Regions from separate parts of the Bradyrhizobium sp. SZCCHNR3119 genome, predicted to be linked through region 1. Evidence: predicted binding sites of a transcription regulator. Region 1 holds the regulator's gene; each other region holds the start of a gene.
What was found. Region 1 encodes PhoB, which activates phosphate uptake and scavenging genes when phosphate is short. Its sites were predicted from a motif close to TGTCATNNANCTGTCAT; they were not measured.
Positions count from the first base shown of each region.

Region 2: QX034_RS02540 (YbhN family protein) is a predicted target of PhoB. The motif match lies at 3,189-3,205, and genes of this name have one in related genera.
Region 3: QX034_RS02640 (UDP-2,3-diacylglucosamine diphosphatase) is a predicted target of PhoB. The motif match lies at 2,630-2,646, and genes of this name have one in related genera.

Region 1 covers NZ_JAUEUV010000001.1:2,076,901-2,083,250, reverse strand. The annotation lists gene pstC (phosphate ABC transporter permease subunit PstC) at 1-901, shown strand, start outside; gene pstA (phosphate ABC transporter permease PstA) at 930-1,805, shown strand; gene pstB (phosphate ABC transporter ATP-binding protein PstB) at 1,802-2,623, shown strand; gene phoU (phosphate signaling complex protein PhoU) at 2,729-3,445, shown strand; gene phoB (phosphate regulon transcriptional regulator PhoB) at 3,461-4,165, shown strand; gene QX034_RS09840 (GcrA family cell cycle regulator) at 4,432-4,944, opposite strand; gene QX034_RS09835 (aspartate aminotransferase family protein) at 5,432-6,350, shown strand, end outside.
Region 2 covers NZ_JAUEUV010000001.1:525,040-531,389, reverse strand. The annotation lists gene QX034_RS02545 (hypothetical protein) at 1-1,817, opposite strand, end outside; gene QX034_RS02540 (YbhN family protein) at 1,938-3,032, opposite strand; gene QX034_RS02535 (ferritin-like domain-containing protein) at 3,415-3,921, shown strand; gene QX034_RS02530 (MFS transporter) at 4,105-5,520, shown strand; gene QX034_RS02525 (hypothetical protein) at 5,542-5,976, opposite strand; gene QX034_RS02520 (hypothetical protein) at 6,044-6,350, shown strand, end outside.
Region 3 covers NZ_JAUEUV010000001.1:551,273-557,622, forward strand. The annotation lists gene QX034_RS02630 (hypothetical protein) at 1-654, shown strand, start outside; gene QX034_RS02635 (threonine/serine dehydratase) at 692-1,681, opposite strand; gene QX034_RS02640 (UDP-2,3-diacylglucosamine diphosphatase) at 1,788-2,606, opposite strand; gene QX034_RS02645 (hypothetical protein) at 3,641-4,024, shown strand; gene QX034_RS02650 (hypothetical protein) at 4,209-4,901, opposite strand; gene QX034_RS02655 (hypothetical protein) at 5,223-5,558, shown strand; gene QX034_RS02660 (hypothetical protein) at 5,774-6,007, opposite strand; partial or broken gene QX034_RS02665 (serine hydrolase) at 6,231-6,350, shown strand, end outside.

The sequences.
Region 1 (6,350 bases):
CTACTGGATCACCCGCCTGTCGGCGATTTCGGTGCTGCTCATCCTCGGCGGCATCATCCTGTCACTGATCATCGGCGCCTGGCCGGCAATGAAGGAATATGGCTTCGAGTTCCTGTGGACGCGCCGCTGGGCGCCGTCAGCCGATCCGCCCGTGCTGGGTGCGCTGGGACCGATCTACGGCACGCTGGTGTCGTCCTTTATCGCGATGCTGATCGCCATCCCGGTCGGTCTCGGCATTGCGATCTTCCTCACCGAGCTCTGCCCGCAATGGCTGCGCCGCCCGATCGGCATCGCCATCGAGCTGCTCGCCGGCATCCCGTCGATCATCTACGGCATGTGGGGCTTCTTCGTGCTGGGGCCGTTCCTGGCCTACACGTTCCAGCCGTTCATGATCAGCCTGTGCGCCAACATTCCGATCCTGCAGGACATCTTCGCCGGGCCGCCGTCCTATCTCAGCCTGTTCAATGCCTCGCTGATCCTGGCCATCATGGTGCTGCCCTTCATCACTTCGATTTCGGTGGACGTGTTCAAGACCGTGCCGCCGGTCTTGAAGGAGGCCGCCTATGGCGTCGGCTGCACCACCTGGGAGGTCGTGCGCAGCGTGGTGATCCCTTACACCCGGGTCGGCGTCATCGGCGGCATCATGCTGGCGCTCGGCCGGGCGCTCGGCGAGACCATGGCAGTGACGTTCATCATCGGCAACTCGTTCCGCATCTCCTCGTCGATCTTCGCGCCGGGCACCACGATCTCGGCGGCGATCGCATCGGAATTCCAGGAGAGCGACGGTTTGCACCAGTCGGCCCTGATTCTGCTCGGACTGTTGCTGTTCGTTCTCACCTTCTTCGTGCTCGCCGGCGCGCGCCTGATGCTGCTGCGGCTCGAAGCCAAGGCCGGAAAATAAGCCGGATGGATAGGGCAGGAGAGATCGCATGACGTCTACCGATACGCCCATCAATCCGGCCAACCGGATCTATGGCCGCCGCCGCCGCAAGGACATCTTCGTCCGTGCGCTGTGCGTGCTTGCCGCGCTGTTCGGCGTGACCTGGCTCGCACTGATCCTGATCGATCTGCTCTACCAGGGCCTGGCTGGCCTGACCGTGCAGGTCTTCGCGACCGATACGCCGCCGCCGGGATCGAGCGACGGCGGCCTGCGCAACGCCATCGTAGGCTCGATCATCATGACGGTCTTCGGCGTCGGCGTCGGTGCTCCACTCGGCTTGTTCGCCGGCACCTACCTCGCCGAGTATGGTCGCCATGACCGGTTGACTTCGGTGATCCGTTTCATCAACGACATCCTGCTCTCTGCCCCATCCATCATCATCGGCCTGTTCATCTATGGCGCGGTCGTGGTTCCGATGGGCGGCTTCTCGGCCATCGCGGGCTGTCTGGCGCTTGCCGTGATCGTGATTCCGGTCGTGCTGCGCACCACCGAGGACATGCTGCTGCTGGTGCCCAATCCGCTGCGTGAGGCCGCCTCCGCACTTGGCCTGCCGCGTTCGCTGGTGATCCGGCGCATCGCCTATCGCGCGGCGCGCTCCGGCTTGATCACGGGCGTCCTGCTGGCGACCGCTCGCGTGGCCGGCGAGACCGCGCCGCTCCTGTTCACTGCGTTGTCGAACCAGTTCTGGAGCCTCGATCTTACCCACACGATGGCCAACCTGCCGGTGACCATCAACAACTTCGTCCAGAGCCCCTATGCCTATTGGAAGCAGCTGGCCTGGACCGGGGCCCTTTTGATTACCTTGACCGTACTTGCCCTGAACATCGGGGCCCGCATTCTGGGCGCCGAGAGGAGCGCAAAATGACCGACATGTCTGTTTCCGTCTCAAGTCCGGCGGGCGTCATTCCGAACAAATCCTTGCCGGACGCCCCGGCGAAGGTGACGGTCCGGAACCTGAACTTTTATTACGGCGATCACCATGCGCTGAAGAACATCAACCTGTCGCTCGGAACCAACCGGGTGACGGCCTTCATCGGACCGTCCGGCTGCGGCAAGTCCACGCTGCTGCGCATCTTCAACCGGATGTATGATCTGTATCCGGGCCAGCGCGCCGAAGGCCAGCTGATGCTGGACAACACCAACATCCTCGACCCCAAGCTCGACCTGAACCTCTTGCGTGCGCGCGTCGGCATGGTGTTCCAGAAGCCGACGCCGTTCCCGATGACGATCTACGAGAACATCGCCTTCGGCATCCGCCTGTATGAGAAGATCTCCAAATCCGAGATGGATGACCGGGTCGAGAAGGCGTTGCGCGGCGGCGCGCTGTGGAACGAGGTCAAGGACAAGCTCAACGCCTCGGGCCTGAGCCTTTCCGGCGGCCAGCAACAGCGTCTCTGTATTGCCCGCACCGTTGCGGTGCGTCCCGAGGTGATCCTGTTCGACGAGCCGTGCTCGGCGCTCGATCCGATCTCGACCGCCAAGGTCGAGGAGTTGATCCAGGAGCTGTCGGACAACTACACGATCGCGATCGTGACCCACAACATGCAGCAGGCGGCCCGCGTCTCCGACAAGACCGCCTTCATGTATCTCGGCGAGCTGATCGAGTTCGACGATACCAGCAAGATCTTCACCTCGCCGAGCGATCGGCGGACCCAGGACTACATCACCGGCCGCTTCGGCTGATGCCGGAAACGGACCCCTTGCATCGGTCGGCAAGGGGCAGTTGGCTGAGGCAGCGAGACCCGAATTGACGCGCCGGACTACGACGGCATTGCCGAGGAGACAGACATGGCCAGTGAACATACCGTCAAGGCGTTTGACAGTGACCTGCAGGAGCTGACGCGGCTGGTCGCGGAGATGGGCGGCTTGGCCGAGCGGCTGATCGTGGATTCCGTCGACGCGCTGGTGCGGCGCGACGTCGCGCTCGGCGAGCGGGTGATCCAGACGGACGCCGAGATCGACAGTCTGCAGCGGCTGATCGAGGAGCGCGCGGTGCTCACCATCGCCCGCCGGCAGCCGATGGCGGTGGACCTGCGCGAGATCGTCGGCGCGATGCGGGTTGCGACCGACCTCGAGCGGATCGGCGACCTCGCCAAGAACATCGGCAAGCGCGTCGCCGCGCTGGAGAGCGATTTCCATCCCTTGAAGCTGATCCGCGGTTTGGAGCACATGACCGACCTGGTGCAGTCGCAGGTCAAGTCGGTGCTCGACGCCTATGCCGCCCACGATCTGCCGGCGGCGATGACGGTGTGGAAGGGCGACGAGGAGGTCGACGCCATCTGCACCTCGCTGTTCCGCGAGCTGCTCACCTACATGATGGAAGATCCCCGCAACATCTCGTTCTGCATTCACCTGATGTTCTGCGCCAAGAACATCGAACGGATCGGCGATCATGCGACCAACATCGCGGAAACCGTGTTCTACATGATCGAAGGCCAGCCGATGATCGACAAGCGTCCGAAGGGCGACATGACGTCCTTCGCGGCCACCGCCCCCGGAAACTGAGAGAGAAGCTGAGCGATGAGTGCGCGCATTCTGGTTGTGGAAGACGAGGAAGCGCTGACGACGCTGCTGCGCTACAATCTCGAGACCGAAGGTTACGAGGTCGAGACGGTTGCGCGCGGCGACGACGCCGACACGCGACTGAAGGAACGGGTGCCCGATCTCGTGGTGCTGGACTGGATGCTGCCGGGCCTGTCCGGCATCGAGCTGTGCCGGCGCCTGCGCGCCCGGCCCGAGACCAAGCAGCTGCCGATCATCATGCTGACGGCGCGCGGCGAGGAGAGCGAGCGGGTCCGCGGGCTCGCCACCGGGGCGGACGATTACATCGTCAAGCCGTTCTCGGTGCCCGAGCTGTTGGCCCGCGTGAAGGGTCTGCTCCGCCGCGCGAGCCCCGAGCGGCTCGCCACCGTGCTCGCCTATGGCGACATCGAGCTCGATCGCGAGAAGCGCCGCGTCGCCCGCTCCGGCCGGCCGATCGATCTCGGGCCGACCGAATATCGGCTGCTTGAGTTCTTCCTGGAACATCCGGGCCGCGTGTTCAGCCGCGAGCAGCTGCTCGACAGCGTCTGGGGCCGCGACATCTACATCGACGAGCGTACGGTGGACGTGCACATCGGACGCTTGCGCAAGCTGCTCAATCCGGGACGCGAACAGGATCCGATCCGCACCGTGCGTGGCGCGGGCTATGCGCTCGACGACCGCTTTGCGAAGGCGGAATCGTGAGCTGAGGGCGATCGCGCGGCGACAAACAGCGCCCGATCAAAGGCGGAGCTTCGGCTCCGCCTTTTTTGTCATGACAAGCGCGCTTGCAACGTGCGCCGCCGTCATCCCGGCGAACGCCGGTACCCATAACCGCAAATGCTGATGATAGAGCTGCAGCTGTAGCTAACATCCATCATAACCACGCCCGCCGGTGGTTATGGGTCCCCGCGTTCGCGGGGACGACAGCTGATGGCTGAGCTAACAGCGCGTCCAAGATGCGCAACAGATCAGCGTGCCGGGCTCTTGCCGGGGTGACGACGGCGATCGGCCGCGGGCTGATAGGCGATGCGCGAATGCTGCGCGCAATAGGGCAGGCCGTTCAGCGCCTTGCCGCCGCAGAAGAAGAAGTCCGCGCTGGCGGGATCGCCGACCGGCCAGTGGCAGGTGCCTTCGCGGAGCTCGAGCAGCGACAGCCGCTGGTTCATCGGCACCACATTGTCGAAGGTGATCGGATCGGGCTCCGTCTCGACCTCGAACACCTGGGCGAGCGCGGTATTGCCGCGCGCCACCGGGCGGGCCACCCGCATCATCGGCTGAGCGGGGCGCGCCTTGCGCTGACGCGGAGCGGCGGCGGCAGGGCTCTTGGCGCGACCGGAGAGGCCGAGCCTGTGGACCTTGCCGATCACGGCGTTGCGCGTCACATTTCCGAGCTCCGCTGCGATCTGGCTGGCCGACAGTCCGGCCTCCCAGAGCTTTTTCAACTGCTCGACGCGATCGTCCGACCAGGTCAATACCGTCATCGCACCTTTCCCTTCGCGTTTCGCTGGCCAGTTTCGGGACAGCGCTGCGGTGCCAAACTCACGAAAATCCCTGCTCGCAGAATCCCTTAGCCCTCGCCGGGCGCGAGATGCGCGCCCGGACGTGTACGCCGAACCACCGAACTCTTAAGGATCAGACCTGCTGCACGAGATGTCGTACTCGATGCGAAAAACGCTACAATATGCCGTGACTCCCGCGCAAGAGTCGGGGGCCACCGTCCACACCTTCCGTCGATGTGGACCGGGAACGCTTAGCACTGTCATCGACCGGAAACCCCACCTGTTCCGCGCTGAGGCGGCTGGCTCACGCGTGTTGACAGCGAACGTCCTGCGCATACAATAGTTGTCCGTGCCGCCTTGAAAAGGCGGCACATTTTGTTTTCCAGGGCCGGGTCCCGGGTGCGCGATGGCGCTGCTTTGCGCCTCCTCGTGCGCGTCTTGACCGGCCCGTCAGCTCAAGTGATCAGCCATGACGGACGTCGCGTCGCATCTGCTCCCCGTATTTGCCCGGATCGATCTCGCCTTCGAGCGCGGCGAGGGCGCCTGGCTGATCGCGACCAATGGCGAGCGCTATCTCGACTTCACCTCCGGCGTCGCCGTGAATGCGCTGGGTCACGCGCATCCGCATTTGGTGAAGGCGCTGCAGGAGCAGGCGACCAAGCTCTGGCACATGTCGAACCTGTTCAAGAGCCCGGACGGCGAGCGGCTTGCGGCGCGGCTGTGCGAGCAGAGCTTCGCCGACTACGTGTTCTTCGCCAATTCCGGCGCCGAAGCGATGGAATGCGCGATCAAGATCACGCGCAAGCATCACGCCGCCAAGGGGCATCCGGAACGTTACCGCATCGTTACGTTCGAGGGCGCGTTCCACGGCCGCACGCTGGCGACGCTCGCGGCCACCGGCTCGGCCAAATATCTCGACGGCTTCGGCCCGCCGATGGATGGTTTCGACCAAGTCCCGCTCGGCGATCTCGAAGCGGTGAAGAAGGCGATCGGCCCGCACACCGCGGGCATCTTGATCGAGCCGGTGCAAGGTGAGGGTGGCGTGCGCACCGCGCCGCTGGGCTTCTACAAGGCCCTGCGCGAGCTCTGCAACGCGCACGGCCTGCTGCTCGTGTTCGACGAGGTGCAGACTGGCATGGGCCGCACCGGCGAGCTGTTCGCGCATCGCTGGCTCGGGGTCGAGCCCGACGTGATGTCGCTGGCGAAAGCGCTCGGCGGCGGTTTCCCGATCGGCGCGTGCCTCGCCACGGCCGATGCTGCGGCCGGCATGACGGCGGGCTCGCATGGTTCGACCTTCGGCGGCAACCCGCTGGCGGTGGCCGCGGCCAATGCGGTGCTGGACGTGATGCTGGCGCCGGGCTTCTTCGAGCACGCGCGCAAGATGTCGC
Region 2 (6,350 bases), 1.6 Mb from region 1:
GGGTGTACCGCGCCGCCATAGACCGCCGACAGCACACCCCAGGTCGCATCGTGGATATCGGAGGGCTGCATCGCAGCCGGCAGGCCTTGCGGATAGGTCATCGCGGCAAAATAGCTGTCATTGGCATCGCGGATCCAGCGTGCCCGCGGCAGATAGGCCCGGTACTCGCTGGCGCCGCGGCCGCAGCGCAAGGGGTCATTGGCGGCATTGACGATGTCGGGATCGAAGCTGTCGCCCTTGGCAGAGAAGCAGTCGCGGTCGAATACGGGATCGCTCGCGGCGCGCGCGCAAAAACCGTGGTCGGCGAACGCAGCCTGATGCGCATCGACAAAGGTCATGCGGTCGCTGCGCGGATCGCGGCACAGCACGCCGCCCTGGCACTGCGCCAGTGCCTTCAGGGTCGGCAGGAACTCGTTCTCGACAAAGGCGGTGACATTGGCGAGCCGCTGCGGATCGGCGGAGAAAGCGGGATGGATGTCGAACCCCGCCCGCCCGCCAGGGCAGGGCGTACCGCCACTGGCGAGCGCCGGATTGCCGTAGGACGTGTAGATCACATGCGAGAGGTCGCCGACCAAGGGCTTGAGGGCCTCGCGCAGCTTGGCGAAGCCCTGCGGCAGGTCGCGCGCAAGCTCGGCGCGGGAATCCTCCACCGAGCCGATCAGGCCGATGCGCTTGAACAGGGTGCGCTCGGTCGGCGTGTCCACGATGACGTCGGACACGAGACCGGAGAAGTTGATGTCGTTGGCGCCGATCGACAGCAGCACGAGGTCGAGCCGGCGATCCGGCTGGCGCCGCTTGGCCGCCGTGAGTGCCTCGCGCAATTCGGAAAGCTGGCCGTTGACGCTGCTCTGGCACGTCGCGATCGAGCGGCCGGGCGGGCATTCGCGCGCCCGCTGGCTGCCGAACAGGCCGTCGGCAATGGTGGCACCAGTGCAGGCGAGCGGCAGATAAGTGACCGCGATGTGCGGATAGCGCACCGCGAGCGCGAGCGCCGTGCGGGTCTGATAGCTGTAGAGCGAGCGATGGCAGGCTGCATTGAACCAGACGGCGCTGTGGCGCTGCCAGTTCTGCAGCGTGTCCGGCGCTTCGCAGGCACGGCCGCCTTTGAAGCCGGCGCGGCTCGGCCGGTAATATTGCCCGGTCGCGCCGCCGAGATAGGAGCGGAAGCAGAAGCCTTCGTCGGCCAACGCGATCGCGCGGTCGGGATTGCCCTCTCCCGAGGCGATGCTGTCGCCGAGACCGGCGATGAAGATGTCGCGCACCTGGATGCCGGCGGATACCCGCTGGCTGCCGTCCGCGCTGGAGACGTCGACCGTGGCGACGGTCTGACGGCCATAGCGGACACGCAGGTTGACCGGCTCGGCACAGTCGAAGGTCGAGCTTTGCGGGCCGTCACCATCGTCGAACGACCAGGCGCAGGTGGCGCCGACCGGGACCGCGCCGGTGAGCCGCACCGTGATCGGGTGATCGATCGGGGTGAGATAGCTCTCCTTCACATTGTCGCGGGTGCAGGGCTCGTTGACGCGGCCCTGCAGATCGATGCAGAGCCGGTTGACGATGTTGCGAGCCCAGCCGCGGCCGTCGCTCTGCAGTTCGAGGCCTTGCTCGGCGGCGAGGATGCTGCGGTCGCGCGCAGCGTCCACGTGAAGCAGGAAGTCGCGCTCCTCGCGGAACAGGCGGAAACGGTTGCGCACCTCCCAGCTGATCTGCATCGGGGTGGCGGTGATCTGGGCGCCGACCGGCGAGGTCGGAATCACGGAGAGCGCGGGCGCGAGCAATGCGGCCGCCAGCAGCAGGCGAAGGGAATCTGGGATCATGGCGCGACGTTTCACGGCAAAGATGCGGCGGAAATAAGAGGGCCGCCTGTCAGATCAAGCCGATTGCCTGGGACAAGTCAGCCATGCCTCAGCTCGGTGCTGCGCCGACATCGCGTCGGATCAGCGCCGCGAGTGCTGTTTCAGCCGCTGCGGCAGCGGGGCCGGCGCAGGAGTTGCCGTGGCTTGAGGCGGCGTGACATGGCGGCGGGATACGTCGTTGAGCTTGCGCCGTTCCTGCCAGGGCTGCACGACATTCATCCAGAGTTCCCGGAACCCCATGATCGAGATTGCCGTGGCGAACGGGATGACGAAATAGAGGACGCGGAACACCAGCAGCGTGGCGAGCAGCTGCTCGCGCCCGAACTGCGGCAGCGCCACCAGCATCGCCGCGTCGAACACGCCGATGCTGCCCGGCGCATGGCTGGCGAAACCCAGCAAGGTGGCCAGGATGAAAACCACCGAGAGCGACATGAAATCGATCGGCGGGTCGGAGGGCACCAACAGATACATGGCCAGCGCACAGAAGCCGAGATCGACCACGCCGATCAGGATCTGCACAAAGGTCAGCCGGGTCGAGGGCAGCACGACTTTCCAGCCGTTCTGGCCGAGCTTGCGGCGGTCCTTGCCGGTCGCGAGCCAGCCGAGATAGGCGAAAATCGCCAGAACGAGCCCGACGCCGATCAGTCGGTTCACCGCCTCCGGCAACTGGTCCATCGTGGAGGCGGCGGACGGGTGCAAGATCATGCCGATGCCGAGCACGAAGATATTACCGAGCCAGAAGGTCAGCCCGGACAGAAAGCAGATCTTGGCGACGTCGATCGCGCTCAGTCCATAGTCGGAGTAGATCCGGAAGCGAATGGCGCCACCGGTGAAGACGGTCGCGCCGATATTGTGGCCGATCGAATAGCTCGTGAAGGATGACAGCGCTGCGATCCGGTAGGGCACGTGCTTCTTGCCGATCGTCCGCAGGGCGAAGAAATCGTAGAAGGTCAGGGTACAAAACGCACCGACGACGCAGAGTGCGGCGAGCGCGATGTGTCCGGGAGGGATGTCGGCCAAGGCGGTCAGGATCACGCCGCCGTCGACCCCCCGGAGCGTGCGCACCAGGGTGGTCACCGCGAAGGCGATGATGGCGAAGCTTGCTGCGATTCCAAGCCGCTTCCAGCCGATCCATTTCTTGAAACCGCGCCCGAGCGCAGTCAGCAGACGCTGCATTCATCCTCCCGGCGGGGCGGCACCACAGATGTGAAGAGGGGCGAAACCATTACTCGATGGCGGGCGGGAATTCCATTACGGAGAGTTCCTTACGGCAAAACACGCCTCTTGTGCAGTCCTTGACAAGGCCGGCTTCAGCTTTCGAACGTGCTGACCCGTCATACGTTGGTCACATAATGTTGACGCCCTGGATTTGTCACAATCACGTCGCCGCCAACGTCCGATTGCGCCGCGCAGTTCCGCAAATGGGGCACGCTCCGATGTTTGTGCTGTGCCGGAACAACGGGCCAAGCCACCGGTTAGCCGAGCGCAGACCACCAGATGAACGCGCGAAAACGATGGCCGGGAGCCAACGGCGTTCCGAGCGCAAGGAGGCGAGACAATGGGACTGTTTACCAAAGACATCAAAACCATGAACGACCTGTTCGTTCACCAGCTGCAGGACATCTATTACGCCGAGAACCAGCTGGTCAAAGCGCTGCCGAAGATGGCCAGCAAGGCCAGCGATCAGCGGCTGAAACAGGGATTCCTGACCCACCTGGATGAAACCAAAACGCACGTGCAGCGGCTCGAGCAGGTGTTCAAGATGCAGGGCATCGAAGCCAACGCTGTCGACTGCCCGGCCATCGACGGGATCATTGAGGAGGCCGAGGAGGTGGCCGGCGAGGTTGCCGACAAGGCCGTGCTGGACGCGGCTTTGATCAACGCCGCGCAGGCCGCCGAGCATTACGAAATCGTCCGTTACGGCAGCCTGATCGCCTGGGCCAAGCAGCTCGGCCGCAAGGATTGCGCGACCATCCTGCAGAAGACGCTCGACGAGGAGAAGGCGACGGATAAGAAGCTGACCAGCCTGGCCGAAGGTGCGGTGAACCTGCGCGCGGCGAGCTGATCTCTCGCCCGAAAATGGTTCAGCTGAGGCAAAACGCCGCGCCCCGCGCGGCGTTTTGGCGCCAGGCAGTCCTCATGCTTCAGCCGCCATGGCGCATGTGATCGATGGTTCGACCGATATCGAAGCATCGTGGTGCGCGCCAGGGCTAATTAACAGGCCGTCCTCAAGATGAGAGGTGCCGGCATGACTCGCTTATCGCTCGCAACAGATACCTCACGGCTAGCCGCGGCGCGGCAAGCTCCGCCATCCCGGCTGGCGAGCGCGCTCACATTGACCGCCATGAGTCTCGGCTTCGGCGTCGTCCAGCTCGACGTCACCATCGTCAACACCGCGCTCGCCAGCATCCGATCTGCCCTCGGGGGCGGCGTGGCTGAGCTGCAATGGGTGGTGAACGCCTATACGATCGCGTTTGCCGCCTTCATCCTGACCGCGGGGGCGCTCGGCGATCGGCTCGGCGCCCGACGTATCTTCATGGGCGGATTTGCGCTGTTCACGCTCGCATCCATCGGCTGCGGCCTCGCGCCCGACGCCATCAGCCTGATCGCGCTCCGCGGCATCCAGGGCCTGGGGGCAGCCGTCCTCGTTCCGAACTCGCTTGCGTTGCTGAACCATACTTATGCCGATGCCAAGCAACGAGGGCGTGCGGTGGGAGTCTGGGCCGCCGGCGCGAGCCTCGCTTTGACTGCCGGCCCCTTCGTAGGCGGCACCTTGATCGCGCTGGTCGGCTGGCGCGCCATCTTCTTTGTCAACGTGCCCATTGGTCTTGCGGGACTTTGGCTCGCGAAGATCTATGCGCAGGAGACGCCGCTCCATGCCGACCGCTCGGTCGACCTGGCCGGGCAGGTTGCGGCGATCACTTCGCTCGGGGCGCTCGCAGCGGCCGTGATCGAAGCCGGCGCACGGGGCTGGACCGATCGCGCCGTCCTGCTGGGTTTCGCCATCGCGATCGCCGCAGGCGTCGTCTTCGTCTGGCAGGAGGCACGCACCCGGCAGCCGATGCTGCCCTTGATCTTGTTTCGCAACCGTCTGTTTGCGCTGTGCGCGCTGGTCGGCCTGTTGGCCAACGTCTCGATCTACGGCCTGATCTTCGTGTTCAGCCTGTATTTCCAGGAGATCAATCACCTGTCGGCGTTCGCGACCGGGCTTGCCTTTGTGCCCATGCTCGGCGTCGTGTTCCCGGTCAATCTGGCCGCGCCGCGCCTGGCCGAGCGGATCGGTCCACGCGCCACCATCGCGCTCGGTGCAACGCTGTCGGCGCTGTCTTGCCTGGCGCTGCTGCGGACTGCGCCGGGAACGCCTTATTGGGCGGTCGGTCTGCAGCTGATCGGTGTGAGCAGCGGGCTCGGTCTGCTCGTGCCGCCGTTGACCTCGACCCTGCTTGGCAGTGTCGAGAAGTCCCGGTCCGGCGTGGCGGCCGGCGTGTTGAATGCGACGCGGCAGACCGGCAGCGTGATCGGAGTGGCCTTGTTCGGAGCGCTGATCGGGCAGCCGGATGCCTTCATCTCGGGGCTCCGATGGTCGCTCGTCATTTCTGCCGCGGTGCTTTTGACGGCCGCGGGAGTGATCCGCTGGGGCGCGTCGGCGCAGCATGGGCGATGAGGCGCGACGAAGGAGAGGCGATCACGCCTTCCGTAACGCGAAATTGGCCCCGCAAAACGCCATCAATGCGCCGAGGCCGAGCGCGGCAATGCCGGCCAGCACGCCCGCGATCGAAGGTGTCGGGCTTGGTCCAGACAGCGTCTGGCCGGCGCCAATCAGGAGCAGGACGCCGATGCCGATCAGGAAGTGCTGCATTCGTTTCGGGATATCTCCGGAAACGGCACTATGCATCAGGCTCGCGATGAAATAGCCGCCGGCGAACGCAACGGTTGCGATCAGCCACCAGGCGATGGCCGAGCCGGCCGGCATGAACGCCCCGGTGTCCGTCCGCCACAGCCCGCCGAGATCCAGCCCATAGCGCGCGCCCATCATGTGCACGGCGAGCGCGAGCAGCACGCCTGCAGCCATGGCGCCGGCCAGGATCAACAGTCGGGGGAAATGGGTCGTCTCGGTCATGAGCGATGTGTAGGATAAGCGGCAGGCTTCGTGCAAGCAGTGAGGCTGATCCATTCACGCACAGGAAATGACGTCCGCAGACGATGACGCCACGGTCAGTTATGCCTTCAAGGCGTCGCTGATCGGGACCGCGCATCGGTTCGAGCTGACCGACGAGGGGGTGTCGTGGCGCATCGGCGCACGTGCCGGGCTCTGGCCCTATGCCGAGATCGCCGCCGTGCGGCTCTCCTATCGGCCGGTGTCGATGCAGGCACGGCGCTTTCGCGCCGACATCACCCATTGCAGCGGTGCGCGGCTCAGCCTGGTTTCGACCTCCTGGCAGACCGCGACGCTGGTCGCGCCGCAGAGCGAGGGCTACCGCCGTTTCGTCACGG
Region 3 (6,350 bases), 1.5 Mb from region 1:
CGCCTTGGCGCGACGGTCGAATCGGCTCACGCAACGCTTGAGCTTGCTGAGATCGAGGTCGAAGCGACCGCGACCGTCAGCGCCGTCGTCGAAACCGCAGACGATGTCGACCCAGCAGCCGCGGACGCCCATGACGAGGAGGTGCTCGAGCTGGTGGCGGCAGAGATGGCCGCGCCGGACCTGATCGAGGATGAAGACCTCGCCCGGGTCCGCACCATCGGCTTCGATATCCAGGAGCCGGCTACGGTCGACGACGACATCGTTGCGACCTTTGCCGACCCCACGGCTCCCGAGCCGGCGACCTTTCCCGCACCGACCGTCTCCGATTCCGAGCCGCCTGTCTCCGTGACGGTCGCCCCCGCCCCGCAACCGTTGCCACTCGTGGTCGCCCCCGAGCCGCAGGTTACGGCGGCGCCTGAGTTCGTTCAGCCTGCTCCGGTCATGCCGGAGCCGCCCGAACCCGCCGCAGCGATTGCGCCCCAGCCGGCGGTCGCAACGGCGGTTCAAGCCATGCCCAAACCGTCTTACGAACCATCGCTGGGCTCGGCGCTGCTCGCCAACGGCCTCCTGCCGCGCAAGCCAATTACCGCCAACGACCCGCTGATGCCGATCCGGCGCATGACGCAACCGGAGAAGGTCGCCTTCTTCTCGTGACGCGGCCGCGTCCGGCTGCGCGCAAGTCCGGCGCGTTTCAGGCGATCAGCCGCGCGTAGAGATCGGCGTCGACATTGCCGCCCGACAGCACGATCACGACGATCTTTCCGCTCACATCCATGTGGCCGGCGAGAAGCGAGGCGAGGCCCACCGATCCGCCCGGCTCGACCACGAGCTTCAACTCGCGGAACGCGAAGCCGATGGCGCGGCCGACCTCCTCGTCCGAGGCCGACACGGCGCCCGACAGCAGCCGTCCGTTGATCGCAAAGGTGATCTCGCCGGGCATCGCCGCCATCAGCGCATCGCAGATGGTACGGCCCTTGGCGTCATGGGCGACGCGCTGTCCGGCGCGCAGCGAGCGGGCGTGGTCGTCAAATCCTTCCGGCTCGGCGACGATCATCTCGGCCTGCGGAAACTTCGCCTTCACCGCAGTCGAGACCCCCGCGACCAGTCCGCCGCCCGAGGCCGGCACCACGACGACGCCTGGCGCGAGGCCGAGCGCAGTCAGATCCTCCGCGATCTCGCGGCCGACGGTGCCCTGACCGGCGATCACCAGCGGATCGTCATAAGGCGGCACCACCGTCGCGCCGCTTTTGCCGGCGATCTCGCGCGCGATCGCCTCGCGGTCCTCGCGATCCCGGTCGTACAGCACGACCTCGGCGCCAAAGGCCTTGGTGCGCTCGCGCTTGGCGGCCGGCGCATCGGTCGGCATCACGATGGTCGCATGCATCTTCAGCAGCTGCGCGGCATGCGCGACTCCCTGGGCATGATTACCCGAGGAGAACGCCACCACGCCATTGCCGCGTGCGCTCTCGGGGATCGACGCCAGTTTATTGTAGGCGCCGCGGAACTTGAACGAGCCGGTCCGCTGCAGCACTTCCGGCTTGACGAAGACGTGCGCGTTCAGCCGCTCGCTGAGCACGGGCGAGGCCAGCAGGGGCGTACGCACCGCGACGGGTGCGAGCACGCGCGCGGCCGCGTCGATGTCGGCCGCAGTGACGGTAGGGATCGAAGCCTGAATGGTCATGCTACGACTTTACCGCGCCCCGGGACCGCCTCGCAAGCCCGCAGGCATCAACCCAGCTCAGGCCACACGGCGGGAGCAGACGGCCCCTGCCCTTGCGGCCCGTTCGTCACGCCGCGGCGCGCGCCGTCACCCGCGGCACGGGGGCCGGTTTGCGCAACTGGTCGGTCCAGGTGATGATCTCGAAGGAACCGTCCTCGTGCTCGGCGAGCGCGGTGCAGCTCTCGACCCAGTCGCCGCAGTTCATGTAGCGGATGCCCTGCTCGTCGCGGATCACGGCGTAATGGATGTGGCCGCAGATCACGCCGTCGCAGCCGTACCGGCGCGCCTCGGCGGCGAGCGCGGTCTCGAACGCGCCGATGTAGTTGACCGCGTTCTTGACCTTCTGCTTGGCCCATTGCGACAGCGACCAATAGGGCACACCGAACATGCGCCGGAAGAAGTTGACGAACCGGTTCATCTGGATGGCGAAGTCGTAGGCCCTGTCGCCGAGATGGGCGAGCCAGCGCGCGTTCTGCACGACGAGGTCGAAGATATCGCCATGGATCACGAGATAGCGGCGACCGTCGGTGCCGGTGTGCACGGTGTTCTCGACCACATCGATGCCGCCGAAATGCGTGCCGTAATAGCCACGCAGGAACTCGTCGTGATTCCCGGGCACATAAACGACCTTGGCGCCCTTGCGCGCCTTGCGCAGCATCTTCTGCACCAGATCGTTATGGGATTGCGGCCAGTGCCAGCTCGACCTCAGCGCCCAGCCATCGACGATGTCGCCGACCAGATAGATCGTATCAGCGTCGTGATGGCGGAGGAAATCGACCAGGAGATTGGCCTGCGAACCGCGGGCCCCAAGATGAACGTCGGAGATGAACAGCGTGCGAAAGCGCCGGTCCGGGCTTTCTTCACCTGCAGCGTTCTCAATTCCCATGCGCGCCCACCTAACAGCTTCTGATGACAAACCAATGACGAGCGACGTCGCTGCTAGCGCGCATCCCCCGTCCGGACCGCTGCTGAAAGCCGCTCGCGTGACGACTCAGGTATCCCTTGCCGTTTACCCGCGATAACAGCGCGATGCGACAATCAGGCGACAGAAGGGGTGCTTTATGGGGGAAATGCCCGCATTGGTTTTGCACAAAGATTCGGCCTTTTTTCCTTGAGCGGCTGACCAAAAGCTTGACTGAGGGTTTCGTTCCATTGCGCCATTTGCGGGCGCAAACGAAGTAACGACGCCACCACATACAATCCCGTTCTCGCGGCGCATGGCGTCCGAGTTTTGCAGCTAGCTCCACCCTCCTATCGATCGGAGGGCACAGGGAAGGCCGGGTATCTGCTGATACCCATGGCCCGCGTGCGAAAGAAAATGCACGCGGCGGTCACCACAGGTCTCAGCCAGATGCTCCGGCCTTCCCTGCGCGATGGCTTTAACGGCTGCTTCATGCTCTCCCCAGGGACCGGCTTTCTTGCCCCTGTAGCGACAACGCGCGTTCCGCGCGTTGCGCAGACATCAGCACCGGGATGTCAGAACCACATGACTTGACCGTGCGCATCAAGCTGTTCGTCGGCGTGGAAGACCACGCTGCAACCCGATGCGCCCACCGCATCCCGCGCTCAACGTTCGTGACGATCGCGAAGCGCCCCTCCTCGTGAGCACGGGACGAGGGAATAGGACACCAATTTCCGAAAAAACGAAAGTCAATTATTTTTCGCGCCGCATCTGGACCAGCCAAATCAGCTTGATCGCTCAGGCGATTTTCGCCCCTGCGCGCGGACGGTTTCGAGGCTTCCGCAGCCTCGCCGAGATACGCTAACCTTATCGTTGCGTCCTGATTTGCCCGACAGACGACGGCCGGGTCGAAACAGATGGCCTCAAGGGTCCCCTTCGGGCTACAGCTTGAATCCAGTTGTGGCGCTTCGGCCGCGCCAGGCCGGCATCGCCAGTGATCATTGGGGGGGGGACTGGTCATGACAAGAACGATAGCTGCGGCGCTCGCTCTGGCGCTGCCGATCTCGGCAGCGTCAGCGCAATCAAATCTTCCCGTCGAGCCGGGAGCGGCCGGTCCCAACCCGCCTCTGCAGATCACGACGACGTTCCAGGCCCGGATCGACGGCGCCGCGGACGCACGCGATGTGCCCTCCGCCACGGCCCAGGACACCGCACGCCGCGCGCTCTACACCATGGCGGCCAATGAGTGCGCCATCCTGTCCGAATATTGGCGGGCCGACTGCCGGCTGAGTTCGTTCTATGTCTCCGGACCGCTCGCGCCGTTCAGCGGCCCTGCCGCGGCGATCCCATCGATGTACGGGACAGCGATCTACGAACTTCGATTGAGATCGCCGGGGCGATAGCGTGGCGGATCTGCCCCTCCGCTCGAAAGCGAACCCGTTGCAAAATGGTATGAACGAGCGTCAGAACTGAGAGACTATTAGGGCTCGGTGCTCGGTGATGTCTGCTGTACCACCGGGAAGGGCGGGAGGCGGCCGTGGCCTAACTTCGCCTACGGGCCAAGAGCGGTCTTCCCGGGCTGCGCGATCATTGAACAGAAGCGCCGGCTGTGCGTCGTGTGAACCGGCGAATCCCATTGACTAGATATCCCGCCCTAAACACTAGAGTTATGACCCATTCTGGCGTTCCCAGGTGACGGAGTATCTCCGCGTTGCCCTGAACAGTTTGCTCCCACATGTTTTGGTTGGTATAGAACACATTGTCTCCGCCGCACTGGTCGAGCCGCCAATTGATCTCTTCTAGCAAGGCGTCGGCGCCTGACAGATGCCGAGCAAAATTCAATTCCCTTAGAGCACAAACCCGCTCGATCCGGTTGCGGACCGCTTCGTCGTAGCGGATGCCCAACTTCTCAAGCCTTGCATGGGTTGCCTCGTGGACAATAGCTGATGCGATCCATTCGACCGTTGCAGTCTGAGAAGCGACGGCACGCTCATCCAGCACGCAGGCGTTCAAGGAGTGCAAATAGCAACCGGCTCCGTGCGGAACTAGGTTCACCCAAATTCTGGTAAGGTTGTTCTTGACGCGCCGATAGTGAAGCGGAGCATTGCGTTCGATCAGCCGAAGCGCGTCTTCAATACGTTGAATGGCTGGCTTGGCGTCCGATCGAAAACTGCCGACCCAAATGCCGTCAACGAGGTGGCCTTTCGAAAACCAGAGGTCGATCCTCTCCTCGAGGGACGGTCTGGTCGCTGGAACAACCCGCGGAGACATTCTGGCCACGCTTCCTTCCTCCGCATAGCATATCCCATGCGCCTGCCTAGGAGGGCTTAAGAATTAAACTCAACGTGTATCGATTGCTCAGCGATGTCCGCCTTGGGTCAAAGGTGGCTGTGGCCGGCACGCGGATGGCACAGCCGATCTACCCCCAGCTTCGGAAATCGCTGCGCGTTTCGGCACTTTCGCTTCGGGCCATTACCGGAAATTCACAATGTTCGGGCTTCCGTGCGCGTCCGATGGCTTTCTGGTCGCGAAATGCAAACCAAATCGTTACTATTCGCCTGAGCGCTACTTCTGCGGTGGCGGCCATTAAGCAGTACCATCATGAGCCTCAAACCAGCTGTCTTGCGCGAGGCTCCGGCCGATGCGCCTTCAATGAAAAAGGCGCTCGGCCCCAAGCTTGCAAAGCAATACGCTGTAAATCCCAATGTAGCGAAATACTCGTTTGTGCTTAAATTTCCCGACGGCGTCGTCACCGGACGCGCGGTGTCTCGTGCGTTAGGAAAAATACCGACGCCACGCGGGCCAACCCTGCTCGCGGGGATGAACTTTACAGTCGAAGCAATGAGCGCCGCCAAGGCAGATGGTTGTGACGTGGTCGCCGTTCACGAGTACTTCTGGACCGACGCCAGCTACGCAGCCATTCGCCAGAGCATCTAGCCCGTAGGGCGGATTAGCGGAGCGTAATCCGCCGCTCTGGATTCAGTTGGCATCACGCATGATGTCCTGAATACAACGGCGGATTACGCCTTCGGCTAACTAATCCGCCCAACGCGCTCTCGACCTCAGGGTGAACGCCGGCAATGTCTGCTGTTGGGGCACAACCCGAGACGTGGGCTTCCGGGCACCAAAAGCCGCGTTTGACCCGAAGGCCGCTAACTCGAATGGAGGTTGATCGAAATCAGCTTTGCTCCCAATTCCATGAGCAAAATCATCGTTAACGACTGAACGTCTGATTTCGGGTTCAAAGTGGTCGTCTTTGATCCATGCGGAGTTTCGAGATGCAGACGGTCACCATCCTTGATCTGGATTGCGCCGTAGTGCGGTGAGCCATCAATCTCATATTTGACGACGTACTTGACCGGCTCGACTGACTTCTTTTTGGCCATCGCGATGGGCTCCTCGTGGTGGCTGGTTCATAGCAGGCAATTCCTGAAATGTCGTCCTTTGGCCTTAAGGCGCTAACGGCCCGATCGCCAAGCGAGGTCCGCTCGCAAGGTCAACCCGGACCTGAATGTCAGGCGCCCCAAACTGCCGCTTTTGACCACAAGCTTAGAGCTCGCAACAGTCAAGGCACCAATGTACCATCGATCGTCTGGTGGGGGGCGATAGATGGATAAACTCGATGTCAAGATAGATGCCGTTTCTGCTGACATGGATATGCCGCAGCATCCTGGCGCTGCGCTCCTCGTCACCGATGATGACAAGATAATCTACCGTAAGTGTTACGGC